Regions from separate parts of the Solibacillus sp. FSL K6-1554 genome, predicted to be linked through region 1. Evidence: a T-box and tRNA genes for the amino acid it is inferred to sense, from the RefSeq annotation. Region 1 holds a T-box; the other holds one or more tRNA genes.
What was found. The T-box of region 1 lies ahead of tyrS (tyrosine--tRNA ligase). A T-box ahead of a tRNA ligase gene usually reads a tRNA of that ligase, here a tRNA-Tyr.
Positions count from the first base shown of each region.

Region 2: it has a tRNA-Tyr gene. The T-box ahead of tyrS (tyrosine--tRNA ligase) is inferred to sense a tRNA for this amino acid. The anticodon was not compared.

Region 1 covers NZ_JBBOSS010000001.1:2,890,919-2,901,242, forward strand. The annotation lists gene ezrA (septation ring formation regulator EzrA) at 1-668, opposite strand, end outside; gene hisJ (histidinol-phosphatase HisJ) at 810-1,613, shown strand; gene MHB58_RS14365 (GAF domain-containing protein) at 1,626-2,105, shown strand; gene MHB58_RS14370 (sensor domain-containing diguanylate cyclase) at 2,150-4,012, opposite strand; gene rpsD (30S ribosomal protein S4) at 4,497-5,099, shown strand; gene MHB58_RS14380 (YjcZ family sporulation protein) at 5,270-5,434, shown strand; gene MHB58_RS14385 (Yip1 family protein) at 5,674-6,285, opposite strand; gene MHB58_RS14390 (substrate-binding domain-containing protein) at 6,383-7,555, opposite strand; gene tyrS (tyrosine--tRNA ligase) at 7,651-8,922, opposite strand; T-box leader at 8,995-9,202, opposite strand; gene MHB58_RS14400 (transglycosylase domain-containing protein) at 9,305-10,324, shown strand, end outside.
Region 2 covers NZ_JBBOSS010000001.1:3,470,454-3,480,777, forward strand. The annotation lists gene nagB (glucosamine-6-phosphate deaminase) at 1-274, opposite strand, end outside; tRNA gene MHB58_RS17285 (tRNA-Leu) at 687-767, opposite strand; tRNA gene MHB58_RS17290 (tRNA-Cys) at 812-885, opposite strand; tRNA gene MHB58_RS17295 (tRNA-Gly) at 891-965, opposite strand; tRNA gene MHB58_RS17300 (tRNA-Gln) at 978-1,052, opposite strand; tRNA gene MHB58_RS17305 (tRNA-His) at 1,076-1,151, opposite strand; tRNA gene MHB58_RS17310 (tRNA-His) at 1,191-1,266, opposite strand; tRNA gene MHB58_RS17315 (tRNA-Trp) at 1,299-1,372, opposite strand; tRNA gene MHB58_RS17320 (tRNA-Tyr) at 1,383-1,466, opposite strand; tRNA gene MHB58_RS17325 (tRNA-Thr) at 1,473-1,548, opposite strand; tRNA gene MHB58_RS17330 (tRNA-Phe) at 1,556-1,631, opposite strand; tRNA gene MHB58_RS17335 (tRNA-Asp) at 1,654-1,729, opposite strand; tRNA gene MHB58_RS17340 (tRNA-Met) at 1,733-1,807, opposite strand; tRNA gene MHB58_RS17345 (tRNA-Val) at 1,826-1,901, opposite strand; tRNA gene MHB58_RS17350 (tRNA-Glu) at 1,929-2,003, opposite strand; tRNA gene MHB58_RS17355 (tRNA-Ser) at 2,021-2,112, opposite strand; tRNA gene MHB58_RS17360 (tRNA-Asn) at 2,122-2,197, opposite strand; rRNA gene rrf (5S ribosomal RNA) at 2,212-2,327, opposite strand; rRNA gene MHB58_RS17370 (23S ribosomal RNA) at 2,448-5,376, opposite strand; rRNA gene MHB58_RS17375 (16S ribosomal RNA) at 5,694-7,250, opposite strand; gene MHB58_RS17380 (nucleotidyltransferase-like protein) at 7,594-8,487, opposite strand; gene MHB58_RS17385 (YgzB family protein) at 8,779-9,120, shown strand; gene perR (peroxide-responsive transcriptional repressor PerR) at 9,216-9,662, opposite strand; gene MHB58_RS17395 (D-2-hydroxyacid dehydrogenase) at 9,839-10,324, opposite strand, start outside.

The DNA of each region.
Region 1 (10,324 bases):
ATTTCCGTAAGCAATGTCGGCACATCATTTAGTAAGCTGAAAATCTCCTGTGCTTCACTGTTTAACTGAAGAACAATTTCACGTGCCTGCAAATAGTTGCCGTCTTTCGTTAACTCATCGAATTCTTCAAACTTTGGTATAAATTGCTCAAGCTTCTTTTCCAATGCTTCCAAAGCCGGACCAAATGAATGCTGGTGTGCCAAAATCGTCTTACGTGCAGAACGGTAATATTCTTTCAACTGCTCAATTTCAATACGGTTTTTCTCTTCACTGCCAATCAATTCATCCAGCTCTGTAATAATCTGCACACGTACTTGCTCACATTTTGCAAGCTCTTGCTCGATGTCACGTTCTGTATGTGTTGCTTTGTTAAATTTAAATCGGTCGACAAATTCTTCCGCATCAAACAATAATTCGTCAATTTTCGGAATTTGCTTATCAACAACATCCAACCAACGATTACGCCAGTTTTCAAAAAGCTCTTCTGTTTGACCGTTCATATTAAGGGCTTTTACTTTTGCGAGCTCCTCAAAAATCGGGTAATGTTGTATTTGTAGTTTTTCCTTATCTAATCGTCCTATTTCTGCATTATGCTTGCGTCTTACTACTAAGCCTGCCATTAATAATGCTAATAGTACGACGACAACAATGATGATATACTTTATCATTGTAAGCCCCCTAATCCCAAATAAAATCAATATTTTAGCTATATACGTATTATTTATAATAACATGTTTTCTAATATTTGTTTAACTATTTCCAGCTTTTTTTACTTTTAAATACCATATTTTTGAAGGAAGGTCATTCAATTGAAACGAGACGGTCATATACATACACCTTTTTGTCCCCATGGTTCTACAGATTCGATAGAAAAATATGTCGAAAAAGCGATAACAAGCGGATTTAAAGAAATCACATTTACGGAGCATGCACCTTTACCTGAAAACTTTGTCGATCCAACACCTGACAAGGATAGCGGAATGAACCCTGCTTATTTGATGGATTACTTTAAACAACTGCAGTGCGCAAAAGAACAGTACGAATCACAAATTAAAATCAATATTGGGCTGGAGGTCGACTATATTGTCGGCTTTGAACATGAAACAAAACAATTTCTCAATGAAGTCGGCCCATTATTGGATGATGCGATATTATCCGTACACTTTTTGAATTTCCAAGACGAATATGTATGTATTGACTTTTCACAAGAAGTATATTTACAATTTGCCAATAAGGTTGGCGGCATTCTTCCTATGTATAAGCTATACTACGAAACCGTGAAAAAGTCGATTTTGGCGGATTTAGGTTTATACAAACCTAAGCGTATAGGACATCCTACACTAATTCATAAATTTCAGCTTGCCCACAATGAGCAGGTCGATGACACAGCTGACATAAATGAACTATTAAAGATGATGCAGAACAGCCATTATGAGCTTGATTTTAATAGTGCTGGCCTAAGTAAACCGTATTGTAAGGAGACATACCCGCCCTATCCATTTGTGAAACAGGCAATTAATTTACAAATTCCAATTGTTTTCGGCTCGGATGCCCATACGGTAGCGGATTTACATCAGCATTATGAAACATTACTGAAAAAAATAACTTTTTAATTGGAGGATTCTATGTTTGGAAATATCACTTATAACGGTTCAATAACAGACCAGTACGAACAGCTATCTAAACAGCTGGATGCATTGCTTGAAGGGGAAAATAACTTAATCGCTAACTTAAGCAACGCTTCAGCTTTATTAAATACTTTTTTAAAAGAAATTAACTGGGTAGGATTCTATTTAATGAATGAAGGCGAATTAGTGCTTGGACCATTCCAAGGCTTGCCTGCTTGTGTACGAATTCCTGTCGGGCGCGGTGTTTGCGGTACAACGGTTGCCAAGGAGCAAACAATGGTTGTAGACGATGTTCACGCTTTCCCTGGCCATATTGCTTGTGACGCTGCATCAAAATCGGAAATCGTTATTCCATTAATTAAAAATGGTGTCGTTATAGGTGTTTTAGATATCGACAGCCCGGTTGAAGCACGTTTTACTGATGAAGATAAAGATGGTTTGGAAAAATTTGTGGATGTACTGTTAAAACATATTTAATTACTAAAAAGGGAGTGCCCGAAAAGTTATTCCGGGTACTCCCTTTAATATTGCAGTTCCATTGGTTTTTCATATACACATAAGCGGTTTTTTCCGTTTCGTTTTGCATGGTATAACGCCATATCAGCTTGCGCAAACATATTTTTGAAATTAGGACGACTGCTCTTATGCCATGTAATCATACCCGCAGAAACCGTAACTGATGGATTTGATACACTTGGTACCATTTGTACAATCGAATCCGAAATTCCAATCGCTTCACTGTCTGAAATATTCGGAATATAGATGGCAAGCTCTTCACCGCCCCATCGCGAGCAAATCCCCTTTTTCCCTATTTCATTTTGCAGTCGCCTAGCAATTTGCACGATTACTTCATCTCCGACTTGATGCCCATATGTGTCATTCACCTTTTTAAAGTTATCGATATCAATTAAAAGGAACATTCCTGAATCGTCCTTTTGAATGGAATTTTCTACGAATGAATCAGAGTAACTTCTTGCATAAAGCTTTGTTAAATGGTCCCTATCCACCATCTCCTGAAGTTGTTCACGTAAAACAGAATTGGAAATGGCTAATGACGAATGGTGAATAAGCGATTGCATTAGCTTAAAGCTGTCAAAGGAGAAGAAATACGGCTCTTTATGCAATACAATGCTAAACCCGATAATATCTTCTTCAACAATCATTGGAATGGCCATAATCGACTTATACTCAATGTCTCCTGAAATAAGACGACTGAAATCAGCAATAAACAATGGGTCTTGTGTCGTCTGAAAATGTTTTTCCACGTGTTGGACATATACATTGCACGCTACATAATCGAAAAGATCTGTACACGCTTCGGTCATGATATACTTTTCATCTTCTTTAAACATGAAACCTATTTCCATAGGCTGAAAAGATTTCAACATTTGCTTTTGTAAAAATAAAAGCATCTCGCTGATCGTCAATTTCATATTTAAACGGTGGGAAGTTTCATTGATTAACTGTAAATCCGTGATGAGACGATGTGATTGATGATAGAGTTTTGCGTTTTCCAAGGCATTTCCTGAAGCTTGCGCAAGCATACGGATAAATTCTTTTTCCGAATTCGCGAATGAGTAATTGATCGGTGCTTTTACCTGTAAAATTCCGTATATTGCTTGTCTCCCTTTTATAGGCACATTTAATAATCGACGGTTTTGTTCAACGGCTATATCTTCTTTCAATTCTCCCGATACAAAAGACTCGATTGTTGCAGGCCGCTCAGATAAATAGTCAAAGGGCTTTATTTTCACTCTCGTTTGACGGTCTTGGTCATTTGACAAGATCAGCTCTACTTCAAGTCCAGGAAAATTTTCTTCTATTGTAATAAGCACATTTTCCAAAATTACATCAATGTCCATCGTTGAATGGAAAAGATCTGTCATCCCATATAATTTACGGTACTTTTGCTCATTCGAATACACTTCGTATTTTTGGATTAAATATTTATAGGAAGCGGATATCGCCCCTACTATTTCTTCAGTCAGCACTGTTTGTATAGGTGCCCCGACAGGATTATATTTAAATATAATAATAGCTTCTATTTTATCATTTATTATAAGTGGCATAACATCCGTATGGTTTTCAAAATACGGCTGTTCTTTTAAAAACCCGGGTAACTTCACAACTTTGTTACCATTAAAATAGGGTTGTATTAAATCTAATGCTACATCAACATTCAGTAATTCTAAGTTGTCGATCGGTTTCAAATTATTTTCGCTTACATGAAATAAAAAACAATGTTCCATATTAAAGTGTTTAGTTAGGTTTTCTTCTAATAGGAAAAAGTAATCATAAAATTTACTTCGTTGTAATTTCTTATTCATACAAAGGCTTAAAATATCCGATTTAAATTGATCAATCTTTTGTTGATTTTCCACCATTAAATCACCTTTTCTTTTACTATTGCGATGTCGGTTCTTTTCACTTAACATCAAGTATACACATTTTATGTCTTATTGACTATTTAAATTTGTTATATTTTTCTAGTAAACACCCCAATTTGAATTGTTTTTTGAATATTAAAGTATTTTCCCGTTCTTATCTACTACCCGCTTTTGTGCTTAAATACCCACAAAACGATAAATTATTTTTATTTTTCTTTACTACATATTATCTTCAAAATGTAAAACACCTTTGTTGACGGATAGAAAAAAAAAAGATACAATAGCCTTTGTGTAAAATGAATGCAGTAGTTGTATAACTTAAATGTAGTATTTTATTCCTTCTGTGTAGACAGAATGGTGTATTGTGTAACCCTTTCGGCTGCATGGGCGAAGATACATGAAAATAGAATACCGTTTAATGTCGGGTACAACTGGTTTTTTCTTTTACAACAAAAACCAATTTTAAGGAGGAGACACAATTATGTCTCGTTATACAGGTCCATCTTGGAAACTATCTCGTCGTCTTGGTATTTCATTAAGCGGCACAGGTAAAGAAATCGCAAAACGCCCTTACGCACCAGGTCAACACGGCCCGAACTCTCGTGGTAAAAAATCAGAGTACGGTCTACAATTAACTGAAAAGCAAAAATTACGTCATATGTATGGTATGACTGAACGTCAATTCAAAAACACTTACCTACGTGCTGGTAAATTACAAGGTGTACACGGTGAAAACTTCATGATTTTACTTGAAACTCGCCTTGACAACCTAGTTTACCGTTTAGGTTTAGCTCGCACTCGTCGTGCAGCTCGTCAATTAGTTAACCACGGTCACATCTTAGTTGATGGTAACCGCGTTGACATCCCATCTTACTCAGTAAAACCAGGTCAAACGATCTCTTTACGTGAGAAATCAGCTAACCTTTCAGTTGTTGCTGAATCAATCGAAGTAAACAGCTTCGTACCAGAATATTTATCATTCGATGCAGACTCTAAAGTAGGTACTTTCGTACGTTTACCAGAGCGCTCTGAATTATCTTCTGAAATCAACGAACAATTCATCGTAGAGTTCTACTCTCGTTAATCTTTCGAGCTTCAGATATATTCGAATCAAACCATCAAGCCCTGTTTATCGGGTGCTTGGTGGTTTTTTTATTTAGATTTATTTTCCGCAAAATTTTTTTCAAAATTGTTCAATCGCCCCGATCAACCCTTCTTCGTTGAATAGGATAACGAGGAAAGGGGGTGAATATTATGGGTTACGGTTATGAAGGATATCAAAATCAAAACTATAATAACTACGGTGGTTACGGCTGTGGTGGTGGTGGCGGCAACAGCGGCGGTAACAGCTTAACATTCGTTCTAATTGTTGTTCTATTCATTCTTTTAATTATTGTCGGTGCTACTTTCGCTTACTAATAACTCCGATTCCAAAGAAGGCTTCTAGCTAGCCAGAAATAAATCCAACTACTTATTACTGCTTCTCGCCCTTAGGGTCACTTCCCCCAGTGACCCTTTTTATTTTGAGTTTCATTAACTTTTCATCCTTACATGTAGACACAAACATTACATTCCGCTAACAATAAAAAAAGATGCTGTACGCTATAGAGCGGCAGCATCCTTTCTATTCAACTCGTAACAATCCATACTAAATACGCTTAAAACAAAAAGTAAGTTGCTCCTAGTACCGCAATTACTATAAACGAAGCAAAAAATGCTTTCCACTTAGATATACGGTGCACTTCCGAAATCCCAATAACTGTGATGACATATGTCCAAATACTGCTAATAATAATCAGAGTCCCACAAACAAATTGCAGAATCAAATCACCTAGTGATGTCTCCATATAGGAAATAGAGAAAAATGACTGTGGTGCGAATTGCATCCAGAACAGAAGAACCGGCAATATCCAAATATAAGGAATCATTGTCACACTGATCATGCGGAACATTTCTTTAAACTTCCCTGTACCACCGAATGCTTTTGCTGATAGTGTCAATACGCCTGCCGATAAAACTGTTGAAAGAAAATATAGTACTAAACTTAAAAGAAATGTTGAATAAACGATATCTCCCAGCGTATATTGTCCTGTAAATTCACTACCGATAAAACTGACTAAATTACTCGCAAACACTCCGATAATACCAACGAAAATGAAATAAGATAACTTTTTAGTTGTTAACACATAACGAATAGTATCTCGGGGTTTAACAGCAATGCTTAATATCGCATGTCGATCATCGACTGTACCTGTTAATTGCTCACTCAAAATAACATCCCCCTAAAAATATGTATACAATCTATTATACTGATATTTTTAAGGTGATACAAAATTATTGCTTCTTTAGTAGCATACCAATCTTTTACTATTCGGCAGATTTAAGAGACACATAGCCCGCCTTTTCCACTAATGCCTGCCCTTCATCCGAGAGCACCCAATCAATCACCTGTTTAACATTTCCTGTTGGCTCGCCTGCTGTCACAATATAAAATTCAGAAGCAATCGGATACGCATTGTTGCGAATTTTTTCTCTTGTCGGTGCAACCCCATCGATTTCCAAAAGTTTAATTTCTTTATTTTTTACCATCTCATTTGAATAGTAGCGGAAAGTATAACCAATTGCGTTTTTATAATTTTTATATTGGGACACTTCATTGATAATTCCGCCCATTCCAGTCGCTACATCTTCCGTTGGGGCTTCCATTAACGGTTTATCCCCCATAAGCCGTTGTAATGCTGTTTGTGATCCGCTGTCCTCAGGTCTTTGGAATGCACGGATTGCATCGTCTTGTCCGCCAACTTCAGACCAGTTTGTAATTTCCCCTGCATAGATTCCCTTAATTTGTTCGAGCGATAAACGATCGACTTTGTTTTTACTGTTCACGAATAAGACAAACGCTTCTTTTCCAATAGGCGTCAAATGTAGTTTAATCCCTTGTTGTTCTGCCTGGTGAATTTGTGAATCGGATGGGCCCGCTACAAATATCATATCCGTATTACCAAAAATCAGGTTCGTATAGGCTTCGTGCGTCTGATTCACCATCACTTCACTCTTGTAAGGATTATATTCTTTTTCAGGATAAAGATGCTCTGTAATGGCTGCATACAATGGATACAAAGCCGTTGCACCATCCATCTTCGGCAAAGGTTCCTCTATTTTTAAACTCGGTTTCTTATCCAATTGCACTAATTTATTCTGATCTGTAAATGGCTCATATTGATAAATATTCACTTCCGCGTCAACAGTCGGTACCCTGCCATCGAACCATTTATAAATTGGTTGTATCGAGGTGACGACCAAAACAATTCCGGCAATTGACCAAAAGATTTTTATACGCTTACTGTTTTTGTAAAATACATCAAAAATCACAAGGACAAAACCAATATATAAAATGACCGCAGCAGAAATTACTAACGGTATATAATGAATCTTGCCACTAAATGCTACAAAAAATAACAATATGAAAGTGAAAAAGCAAACCGTCAGTAAGACAAAAATCGAAATGACAATTTTCCCTAAATAAGATTTATTTTCCATACTCCCACCCCTCTCCTCCTATAGTTCTTTATGAAACGAAATATTCCTTTTAAAAAAACGTCCTGGAAAACTACTTCCCAAGACGTTTAATTTAATTAAGCAAATTTCACCATATGGTATTTTTTCTTGCCGCGACGAATAATGGCAAAGGCGTCTTCCAAACGGTCTTTCGCATCGATTACATATTCCAGATCTGTAATTTTTTCTCCGTTCACGCTAATTGCACCGTTCGTAACATCTTCACGTGCCTGACGCTTTGATGAAGAAATTCCTGCTTCTACGATTAACTCCACGATATTTTTGTCTTCTTTCGCCACTTCTACAGAAGGTACACCGGAGAAGGCTACTTTCATTTCCTCTACTGACAATGCTTTTAAGTCACCGGAGAATAATGCTTTTGTAATACGTTCTGCGGCTTCCAGACCTTCCTCACCGTGGATCAGACGCGTCATTTCTTCAGCCAATGCTTTTTGCGCTTTACGTAAATGCGGCTCTTCTTCAACACTTACTGCAAGGCCTTCAATTTCTTCACGTGACAGGAATGTGAAGATTTTTAAGTATTTCACAACATCTGCATCCGCAGTATTGATCCAGAACTGGTAAAACTCGTATGGAGATGTTTTCGCAGCATCGAGCCATACAGCGCCGCCCGCTGTTTTACCGAATTTTGTACCGTCCGCTTTTGTTACAAGAGGAATTGTAATACCGAACGCTTTCGCATTTTCATCATGCGTTTTACGAATCATTTCCAAGCCTGTTGTAATATTGCCCCACTGATCCGAACCACCTACTTGAATTCGAACGTTGTGATGATCGTATAAATGATTGAAGTCAATACCTTGGATTAATGTGTAAGCAAATTCAGTAAATGAAATACCTGAATCCAGGCGTGACGCTACTGTATCTTTATTTAAGATGTAGTTTACATTGATCAGTTTCCCGTAATCACGAAGGAAATCGATTAATGTCATTGGACCTACCCAGTCATTATTGTTTACAAGAACAGCACCATTTGCAGCATCCGATGAAAAGTCGAATAAGCGCTCCATTTGCTTTTTAAGTCCCTGCACATTTTTATCGATCTGGTCCATCGTCTGTAATTGACGCTCTTCTGAACGGCCAGATGGATCCCCAACTGTACCTGTAGCTCCACCAACTAATAAAATCGGTGTATGACCTGCTTTTTGGAAACGGCGTAACGTAAGCAATGGCACGATATGTCCGATATGCATCGAATCCGCTGTCGGGTCAACACCTACATATAGGGAAACCTTCTCTTCGTTTAATAACTTTTCCATACCTTCCGCGTCTGTTTGCTGGTATAACAATCCGCGCCATTCCAAGTCTTGCAGTAATTCGTTTGTCATTTGTTTTCTCTCCTTTTACATGATGCGTCATTTACTTGTAAGGAAATAAAAAAGTCCCTACACGCAAATGCATGCAGGGACGTCAAATTTTTATTTAACGCGGTACCACCCGGCTTGAAGAAATTTAAATCTCTTTCTTCCACTTTAAGCGTCTATAACGTGACGATCCGTTCAGGCTCCAAGTACGTAATTCATAAATGCGCTATGTCTAGCTTTCACCAACCGCTAGCTCTCTATGCAGGGAACACATTTATTACTGCAAACTCTTCGTTGCCTGAAATTTATATTTTCTATTCTACCTAGAAAATAGTTGATGTCAATATTTATATTCGTTTATATATCAAATATGCTATAATAAACAAGATTTTAGGAGGTCGATGATGTGAAACAATGGCTCGAAAAATTAAATAAAAAAATCGAAATCCTTGCTTCTTCAGAAAGAATGCGCTTCGTCAGAATTGGAGGCGGTGTATTCTGGAATTTAACTTTACTGGCTATTATTTTTATAGCTACGACACTGTTGTTTGTTGGAGGTGTAGGCGCAGGTTACTTCGCATCATTAACAAAGGATGAACCTTTGCGATCGAAAGAAGAGATGCGCGAACAAATTTTCAGCTATGAAGAAACAAGTGAACTTTATTTTGCGAACGATATTTACATAGGAAAGATCAGAACTGATTTAGATCGACGTGAAACATCGCTAGCTAATATATCCCCATCCTTAATTAATGCTGTTCTTGCTACAGAGGATGAATATTTCCGTGAGCATACCGGCATTGTGCCGAAAGCGGTAATACGTGGATTACTGCAAGATGTATCCAACTCGTCTACACAGACAGGTGGCTCTACACTAACACAGCAATTAATAAAAAACCAAATATTAACGAATGAAGTTTCTTATGAACGTAAAGCGAAGGAAATTTTACTTGCGTACCGTTTAGAACATTTTATGACAAAAGAAGAAATACTCGAAGCCTATTTAAATATCATCCCGTATGGCCGAAATTCTTCAGGTCGTAACATTGCCGGAATTGAAACGGCTGCACAGGGTATTTTTGGTGTGTCCGCATCTAAATTAAATCTACCGCAGGCAGCTTATATTGCCGGTATCCCACAGGCACCTTTCACATATACGCCTTTTACAAATAAAGGTGAGCAAAAAAGTGCGGAAGGGATGCAGCCAGGTATTGACCGTATGAAAACGGTTCTTTATCGTATGCAGGAAGCAGGCTATATTACGAAGAAAGAATATGACGAAGCAATTGCCTATGACATTTCTAAAGACTTCAAAGGATATGAAATCCGTCCGGAAGAAAAATATCCTTGGTTAACAGCAGAGCTTGAGCTGCGTTCAAAAGAAATTTTCGCAAAAATACTTGCCGAAAAAGACGGCATTGACCCG
Region 2 (10,324 bases), 580 kb from region 1:
AGTCCATATAATAATGGTAGCTCGCTTCATTTGCCGGATTAATACCGATATATTCATCCAAGTTGAAAGACTTTGCCTGTTTAAAAGATATTTCGCCTGCCTTATACGCAGCTACAAGCTTTTTATAAAAGCCTTCCGGGGTACCTCCTGTAGCCATTCCAAATACCGTTGAACTATCCTTTTTTAATTGATCTATAAAAATCGTTGCGGCAATTTTACTCAACTCATCATAGTTTGCCGCTTCAATCCACTTCAAATTTGTTGCTACATTCATTTGTTTAATTCCCTACTTCCTCGCTATTTTCCATAATTTATATCACTTAAATAAAATACGTTTTTTTAAAATTCATTCCTAACATCACTATGTTAATTTTATAGTAAATAATTTTAATACGCCAGAAAAAACGTGCAGGATTTTCTGGAAAACATACTAATTTCCTTTGTATATAATATGATATTCTCCCATACTAATCTCCCAATATTCCGTACGCAGACTTTATTTTTCTCATTATCATATAAAAGAATCGATGAATCTATTCTTTCCTAATTTCACTTATAAATACCACTGTTGAAGTCGGATTCTATAATCTATTCTATGCTCTTTAAAAAGATTATGGGACTTTATATATCGATTATAAAAATAAAAAAAGACTTCACAGTATGAACTGTGAAGTCTTTTTTTCAGATACCGAGTGTGGGACTTGAACCCACACGCCTCGCGGCAACGGATTTTGAGTCCGTCGTGTCTGCCATTCCACCAACTCGGCAAAATAAGGTAAAAAAAAATCGGTTTCTCCGATTAAATAAAATATGGAGGCGGCAACCGGATTTGAACCGGTGATAAAGGTGTTGCAGACCTGTGCCTTACCACTTGGCTATGCCGCCATATTTGGAGCGGAAGACGAGGTTCGAACTCGCGACCCCCACCTTGGCAAGGTGGTGTTCTACCACTGAACTACTTCCGCAAAATAAAAAAATGGCTGGGGTACCTGGATTCGAACCAGGGCATGACGGAATCAAAATCCGTTGCCTTACCGCTTGGCTATACCCCAAATATTTAAATTATGATATAGAATGGGGCGACTGATGGGAATCGAACCCACGAATGCCTGAACCACAATCAGGTGCGTTAACCACTTCGCCACAACCGCCACTATATTATAATTTTAACACTTAAACCTAAATAAAAATGGGGCGACTGATGGGAATCGAACCCACGAATGCCTGAACCACAATCAGGTGCGTTAACCACTTCGCCACAACCGCCACTATATTATTTTAAGTATTTTTAAGTTATTTGGCAGGGGCAGTAGGAATCGAACCCACACTGACGGTTTTGGAGACCGTAGTTCTACCTTTAAACTATGCCCCTATCAAAAGGATGGTGGAGGGGGACGGATTCGAACCGCCGAACCCTAAGGAGCGGATTTACAGTCCGCCGCGTTTAGCCACTTCGCTACCCCTCCAGGTAATGGTGCCGGCGAAAGGAGTCGAACCCTCGACCTACTGATTACAAGTCAGTTGCTCTACCAACTGAGCTACACCGGCAAAAATATGGTGGGTTTGGACGGAATCGAACCGCCGACACTTAGAGCTTCAATCTAATGCTCTACCAACTGAGCTACAAACCCACAAATTAATTTTTTAAAAAAATGGCGGTCCCGACCGGGATCGAACCGGCGATCTCCTGCGTGACAGGCAGGCATGTTAACCGCTACACCACGGGACCATTTGGTTGCGGGGGCAGGACTTGAACCTGCGACCTTCGGGTTATGAGCCCGACGAGCTACCACTGCTCCACCCCGCGATAATACTATTTGTTTAATGGTGGAGGATGACGGGCTCGAACCGCCGACCCCCTGCTTGTAAGGCAGGTGCTCTCCCAGCTGAGCTAATCCTCCAATGCTGGATACTACTTATGTATCTTTTGGTGACCCGTACGGGATTCGAACCCGTGTTACCGCCGTGAAAGGGCGGTGTCTTAACCACTTGACCAACGGGCCTCTTTATAAATTAAGCCTGGCGGAGAGTAAGGGATTTGAACCCTTGATGCAGGGTTACCCGCATACACGATTTCCAATCGTGCTCCTTCGGCCACTCGGACAACTCTCCAAGATTTAATGGCTCCGAAGGCAGGACTCGAACCTGCGACCTGCCGGTTAACAGCCGGATGCTCTACCAACTGAGCTACTTCGGAATAATTCTATAACAGCCTAGCGACGTCCTACTCTCACAGGGGGAAGCCCCCAACTACCATCGGCGCTAAAGAGCTTAACTTCCGTGTTCGGTATGGGAACGGGTGTGACCTCTTTGCCATCATCACTAGACTATTTAATCGAAAGACATTATTTATTATATCATACTTTTCTTATTTGTCAAGTATTTTTATAATAATTTTTCATTCTTTCAAAACTGGATAAACGTTTCATTGAATTGAGCAATAAAATGTGGTTAAGTCCTCGACCGATTAGTATTCGTCAGCTGCATGCGTCACCGCACTTCCACCTCGAACCTATCTACCTGATCGTCTTTCAGGGGTCTTACTTACTTGCGTAATGGGAAATCTCATCTTGAGGGGGGCTTCATGCTTAGATGCTTTCAGCACTTATCCCGTCCATACATAGCTACCCAGCGATGCCTTTGGCAAGACAACTGGTACACCAGCGGTATGTCCATCCCGGTCCTCTCGTACTAAGGACAGCTCCTCTCAAATTTCCTACGCCCACGACGGATAGGGACCGAACTGTCTCACGACGTTCTGAACCCAGCTCGCGTACCGCTTTAATGGGCGAACAGCCCAACCCTTGGGACCGACTACAGCCCCAGGATGCGATGAGCCGACATCGAGGTGCCAAACCTCCCCGTCGATGTGGACTCTTGGGGGAGATAAGCCTGTTATCCCCGGGGTAGCTTTTATCCGTTGAGCGATGGCCCTTCCATGCGGAACCACCGGATCACTAAGCCCGTCTTTCGACCCTGCTCGACTTGTAGGTCTCGCAGTCAAGCTCCCTTATGCCTTTACACTCTACGAATGATTTCCAACCATTCTGAGGGAACCTTTGGGCGCCTCCGTTACTCTTTAGGAGGCGACCGCCCCAGTCAAACTGTCCGCCTGACACTGTCTCCTACCCCGCTAAGGGGCATGGGTTAGAAGTTCAATACAACCAGGGTAGTATCCCACCGACGCCTCCTTCGAAGCTGGCGCTCCGAGATCTCTGGCTCCTACCTATCCTGTACAAGTTGTACCAAAATTCAATATCAGGCTACAGTAAAGCTCCACGGGGTCTTTCCGTCCTGTCGCGGGTAACCTGCATCTTCACAGGTACTATAATTTCACCGAGTCTCTCGTTGAGACAGTGCCCAGATCGTTACGCCTTTCGTGCGGGTCGGAACTTACCCGACAAGGAATTTCGCTACCTTAGGACCGTTATAGTTACGGCCGCCGTTTACTGGGGCTTCAATTCACAGCTTCGCTTGCGCTAACCGCTCCTCTTAACCTTCCAGCACCGGGCAGGCGTCAGCCCCTATACGTCACCTTACGGTTTTGCAGAGACCTGTGTTTTTGCTAAACAGTCGCCTGGGCCTATTCACTGCGGCTTCTCTAGGCTATGCACCCAAAGAAGCACCCCTTCTCCCGAAGTTACGGGGTCATTTTGCCGAGTTCCTTAACGAGAGTTCTCTCGCACACCTTAGGATTCTCTCCTCGACTACCTGTGTCGGTTTGCGGTACGGGCACCTCTCACCTCGATAGAGGCTTTTCTTGGCAGTGTGAAATCAGGAACTTCGCTCATACGAGCTCGTCATCACAGCTCAACGTTATAGTATGCGGATTTGCCTACATACACGCCTTACTGCTTGAACACGCGCAACCAACGGCGTGCTTACCCTATCCTACTGCGTCCCCCCATTTCTCAAACGGTGAGGAGGTGGTACAGGAATATCAACCTGTTGTCCATCGCCTACGCCTATCGGCCTCGGCTTAGGTCCCGACTAACCCTGAGCGGACGAGCCTTCCTCAGGAAACCTTAGTCATACGGTGCATGGGATTCTCACCCATGTTTCGCTACTCATACCGGCATTCTCACTTCTAACCGCTCCACCAGTCCTTCCGGTCTGACTTCAACGCTGTTAGAACGCTCTCCTACCACGCATACTCAAAGTATGCATCCACAGCTTCGGTGAATCGTTTAGCCCCGATACATTTTCGGCGCAGCGTCACTCGACCAGTGAGCTATTACGCACTCTTTAAATGATGGCTGCTTCTAAGCCAACATCCTGGTTGTCTAAGCAACGCCACATCCTTTTCCACTTAACGATTACTTGGGGACCTTAGCTGGTGGTCTGGGCTGTTTCCCTCTTGACTACGGATCTTATCACTCGCAGTCTGACTCCCGTGTATAAATATCCGGCATTCGGAGTTTGTCTGAATTCGGTAAAGCGAGATGCCCCCCTAGTCCAAACAGTGCTCTACCTCCGGTATTCTCAATCACGAGGCTAGCCCTAAAGCTATTTCGGAGAGAACCAGCTATCTCCAGGTTCGATTGGAATTTCTCCGCTACCCACACCTCATCCCCGCACTTTTCAACGTGCGTGGGTTCGGGCCTCCAGTGAGTGTTACCTCACCTTCACCCTGGACATGGGTAGATCACCTGGTTTCGGGTCTACGACCACGTACTAATTCGCCCTATTCAGACTCGCTTTCGCTGCGGCTCCGTCTTCTCAACTTAACCTCGCACGTAATCGTAACTCGCCGGTTCATTCTACAAAAGGCACGCTATCACCCATTAACGGGCTCTAACTACTTGTAGGCACACGGTTTCAGGATCTATTTCACTCCCCTTCCGGGGTGCTTTTCACCTTTCCCTCACGGTACTGGTTCACTATCGGTCACTAGGTAGTATTTAGCCTTGGGAGATGGTCCTCCCGGATTCCGACGGAATTTCACGTGTTCCGCCGTACTCAGGATCCACTCTGGAGGGAATGAACTTTTGACTACAGGGCTTTTACCTTGTTTCGCGGACCTTTCCAAGTCGCTTCGTCTAATTCATTCTTTTGTAACTCCGTATAGAGTGTCCTACAACCCCAAAGAGCAAGCTCTTTGGTTTGGGCTCTTCCCGTTTCGCTCGCCGCTACTCAGGGAATCGAATTTTCTTTCTGTTCCTGCAGGTACTTAGATGTTTCAGTTCCCTGCGTCTGTCTTCAACACGCTATGAATTCACGTGAAGATACTATCCGATTAAAGATAGTGGGTTCCCCCATTCGGAAATCCCCGGATCAAAGCTTACTTACAGCTCCCCGAGGCATATCGGTGTTAGTGCCGTCCTTCATCGACTCCTAGTGCCAAGGCATCCACCGTGCGCCCTTATTAACTTAACCAAAAGTTAACACTTAGATCAGAGATCTAAGATTTAAGTTTACACGTCAATTGCTTGACTTGTTTAAAAATCTATAAAATAGAAATTTGATTTATTGCTTTCAATGTCGTTTTATCCAGTTTTCAAAGAACGAAGCAGCTGACTTCAATCACATCGTGAGAAGCTTCACTGATTTTGCTTCATGCAGCTTTGCGACGTAAGCGCAAGCGTCAGGAGCAAGGTTTGAAGTATTTCATTCATTTAAGAATGAACCTTCAAAACTGAACAGCAACCGTTAATGTTTCATTCCCCGAAGGAATGATTCCGAAAAATCCTTAGAAAGGAGGTGATCCAGCCGCACCTTCCGATACGGCTACCTTGTTACGACTTCACCCCAATCATCTATCCCACCTTCGGCGGCTGGCTCCATAAAGGTTACCTCACCGACTTCGGGTGTTACAAACTCTCGTGGTGTGACGGGCGGTGTGTACAAGGCCCGGGAACGTATTCACCGCGGCATGCTGATCCGCGATTACTAGCGATTCCGGCTTCATGTAGGCGAGTTGCAGCCTACAATCCGAACTGAGAACGGTTTTATCGGATTAGCTCCCCCTCGCGGGTTGGCAACCGTTTGTACCGTCCATTGTAGCACGTGTGTAGCCCAGGTCATAAGGGGCATGATGATTTGACGTCATCCCCACCTTCCTCCGGTTTATCACCGGCAGTCTCCTTAGAGTGCCCAACTGAATGATGGCAACTAAGAATAAGGGTTGCGCTCGTTGCGGGACTTAACCCAACATCTCACGACACGAGCTGACGACAACCATGCACCACCTGTCACCGTTGCCCCCGAAGGGGAAACTATGTCTCCATAGTGGTCACCGGGATGTCAAGACCTGGTAAGGTTCTTCGCGTTGCTTCGAATTAAACCACATGCTCCACCGCTTGTGCGGGCCCCCGTCAATTCCTTTGAGTTTCAGTCTTGCGACCGTACTCCCCAGGCGGAGTGCTTAATGCGTTAGCTGCAGCACTGAGGGGCGGAAACCCCCCAACACTTAGCACTCATCGTTTACGGCGTGGACTACCAGGGTATCTAATCCTGTTTGCTCCCCACGCTTTCGCGCCTCAGTGTCAGTTACAGACCAGACAGTCGCCTTCGCCACTGGTGTTCCTCCAAATCTCTACGCATTTCACCGCTACACTTGGAATTCCACTATCCTCTTCTGCACTCAAGTTCCCCAGTTTCCAATGACCCTCCCCGGTTGAGCCGGGGGCTTTCACATCAGACTTAAGGAACCACCTGCGCGCGCTTTACGCCCAATAATTCCGGACAACGCTTGCCACCTACGTATTACCGCGGCTGCTGGCACGTAGTTAGCCGTGGCTTTCTAACAAGGTACCGTCAAGGTAGCGCCAGTTACTACGCTACTTGTTCTTCCCTTGCAACAGAGTTTTACGAACCGAAATCCTTCTTCACTCACGCGGCGTTGCTCCATCAGACTTTCGTCCATTGTGGAAGATTCCCTACTGCTGCCTCCCGTAGGAGTCTGGGCCGTGTCTCAGTCCCAGTGTGGCCGATCACCCTCTCAGGTCGGCTACGCATCGTTGCCTTGGTGAGCCGTTACCTCACCAACTAGCTAATGCGCCGCGGGTCCATCTTATAGTGACAGCCGAAACCGTCTTTCAACTTTCAAACATGTGTTAAAAAGTATTATTCGGTATTAGCCCCGGTTTCCCGGAGTTATCCCAATCTATAAGGTAGGTTACCCACGTGTTACTCACCCGTCCGCCGCTAAAATTTTAAAGGTGCAAGCACCAATAAAATTTCCGCTCGACTTGCATGTATTAGGCACGCCGCCAGCGTTCGTCCTGAGCCAGGATCAAACTCTCCATAAAAGTAGTTTGAAAGCTCATTTGCTTTGCTAGCGATTCAACTTCGTTAGAAGTTGAAATCTATTGTTTGCTTCATTTAAGAAGCTTGTTTCATTAACGTTGCTTGTTCAGTTTTCAAGGTTCATTTTGTTTCGTTGTCGTTTTAGCGACTTCTCTAATTTAACATCTCTGTTTCTTTTTGTCAACAACTTTTTTGAAAAAGTTTTTCAAGGAAATTCGAGAAGGTAATTTAGTTGTTTTCGAGTACGTCTTAGCGACATTTAATATATTACAATACTTCTTATGATTTCGTCAACACTTTTTATAAAAAAATTTCAGAGCGTTTTTAAACGCTCTGATTAATATACTATAACCCATACTCAGATTCAATATATTGTCTGTCTACATAATAGTTCCTGTGGAATATCGCTTCGTTTTTGGCAATAACCGTTTCAACCAATATTAACTCTCTTTCAATTAAATATTCAACGAACACTTCCAAGTCAACAGAGTAATAACTTAACTCCGGATGGTCATGCAGCTGTTGAATCGTCCACGAAGATTGTGCAAGCATTGTTTCCAGAATATGTTGCGCCCCATCAGTAGTTCTGGAATTAATTAAAAACTCGCCAGCTAAAAATAATAACTCCAGACGCTTTTCTAGACTTTCGTTACTCATAATCAATTCTTCATATAATTTATAGATGGCTGGATCATTTCGTTTTACCTGGGCCCATACTGTAACTTCCGGGTAATGCCCACTATCGATAATCGATAATCTCCCTAAATGATGCAATGAAGCAACTACATGATTATAAGCATCTAAAAAATGACCATCTTCAAATAATTCTTTTCCTTCTTTATAACGGCGGATTAACTTGGCAAACTGTATACCTGTTTTTAATTTACGACCGAAGAATGGGAACTCTTGCAATTCAGAACGCAGCTTATATAGAAACTCATTGCGGTCAAACATAACTTTTCCGTGGAAAAGCCAATCGACCAAGCGCTTATTTGAACCAATGAAAATCCATTTACGCAACCGTTCCTCCGTTAAAATATGCATCACCATTTTTGCTTCACCATATGAATAGTGTTTCGAATAAATAGGCTTATCACTTTCTTTTACAATAATTAAAAGAACCGAATCAAATGTATCGGTCATATTCTCAGCACCTTCACGCTTGTTTATCAATATTACTCCAAGCGTTTCCGGCTGACTTGCACGTTCCTGATAAATCGGTCTTAAAATATGTTCCATTGTTATCCCCCTATAAAATTTACCTTCTATATATTGTCATTGTAGATGCTATAAGATAAATTAACTATTGTTACGTCGATAAACTTTCAACCATGCTGAAAGTCCATCATTTCCTTAAATTAAATAATAGAAATCTCGTTATTTTTTCTTTCGCCATTAGTTTATAAAAACCCTTCATTTAAACATTTTAAATAGTATTACAGGATATTTAAAAGCCGCCTAAATCTTTCCTGTCTACTAATTTATATCCAATTTATGTTATAGTATATTTCAGATTAGGAGGCAATTGAAATGAAAAAATATAATAGTAAAATTAATAAGATCCGCTCTTTTGCATTATCCCTTATTTTCATCGGCTTCGTTATTATGTATGGTGCAATCTTTTTCAAAAATAATCAAATACTTGTATTAATCTTCATGACAATTGGACTTCTTTGTATAATCGGCAGTACAGCTGTATACGGCTGGATAGGATTGCTGTCTACAAAGGCCGTGCAAGTCGTCTGTCCGGAATGCGGGAAATGGACAAAAGTTTTAGGTCGTGTGGATATTTGTATGTATTGCAATGAACCACTCACTTTAGATCCTGCATTGGAAGGAAAAGAATTCAATCAAGAGTACAATAAAAATTAAATGTTCGGCAATGCTGGAGAAAAAGTATTCAAACTTTTTGCTCCAGCTTTTTTCATATAAAAAAACCTAGCAACAACCGTTACTAGGTTAAACTATTATTGAACTTTTGTTGCACCGACTGCAATACAGTCAGGACATGTACCATAGACTTCTAAACGGTGCGAATTAACTTGAAAGCCTGTTACTTGCGAAGCAAACTGCTCCACTTCATTTAATCCGGGATAGTGGAAGTCTACAATTTTACCGCAGCCATCACAAATCATGTGATAATGGTCGCCCGTTACGAAATCGAAACGACTCGCTGCATCTCCATAATTAAGCTCTTTTACTAAGCCTACTTCACGAAAGACACGTAAATTATTATAAACTGTTGCTACACTCATATTAGGAAACTTATCGCAAAGCGCCTTGTATATATCATCAGCTGTTGGGTGAATCATACTTTGAATTAAATATTCCAAAATCGCATGACGCTGAGGAGTAATTCGTACACCAGTAGTCTTTAACGTGTCCAGCGCATCCTTCAAATGCAATTCAGACATCGTCATGCACCCCTTTTCATACATATTATTAATTTGTAATTGTTATAATTAGTGTAGCGAATTTGTCCATACATTGTCAACAATTGCTTATTCCAATCGAAATAAAAGTATTTGATAGAAAGGCTAATTGAAAATGAAAGCGATTAAAGGCTTATTCTTTCATATAGTATTCTCAATTAGTACCCTCTTAGAATATCCATCTTATTTTCTAGATCACGTTCCCCGTTCAACCATTTTTTCAGGCTTGGTTTAAAAATATCGAGACTGCGCTCTAAGTAACGCGATGAATGACTAGAAAAATGTGGTGAAAGTGTTACATTGTTCAAGTCCCATAGCAGGCTATCTGCCGGTAATGGCTCAATTTCATATACGTCCAATACAGCATGCCCAATTAACTTGTCTTGCAAAACACCGACAAGTGTATCTGTTTCTACTAAGTCTCCCCGCCCGAAATTCATAAAGATAGCAGAACTCTTCATCAGTTCAAAATGCTCTCGAGTCAGCATATGCTTCGTTTCCTTTGTAGATGGCAGCATTGAAAGAATAATATCCGCTTTTGGTAGCTGCTCTTTTAAATCATCCAGCTTATACGTCTCATTCATATACGGTGCTTCTTTGCCTGAGCGGTTACAGCCAATTGTATGAACATCAAATGCCTGCAG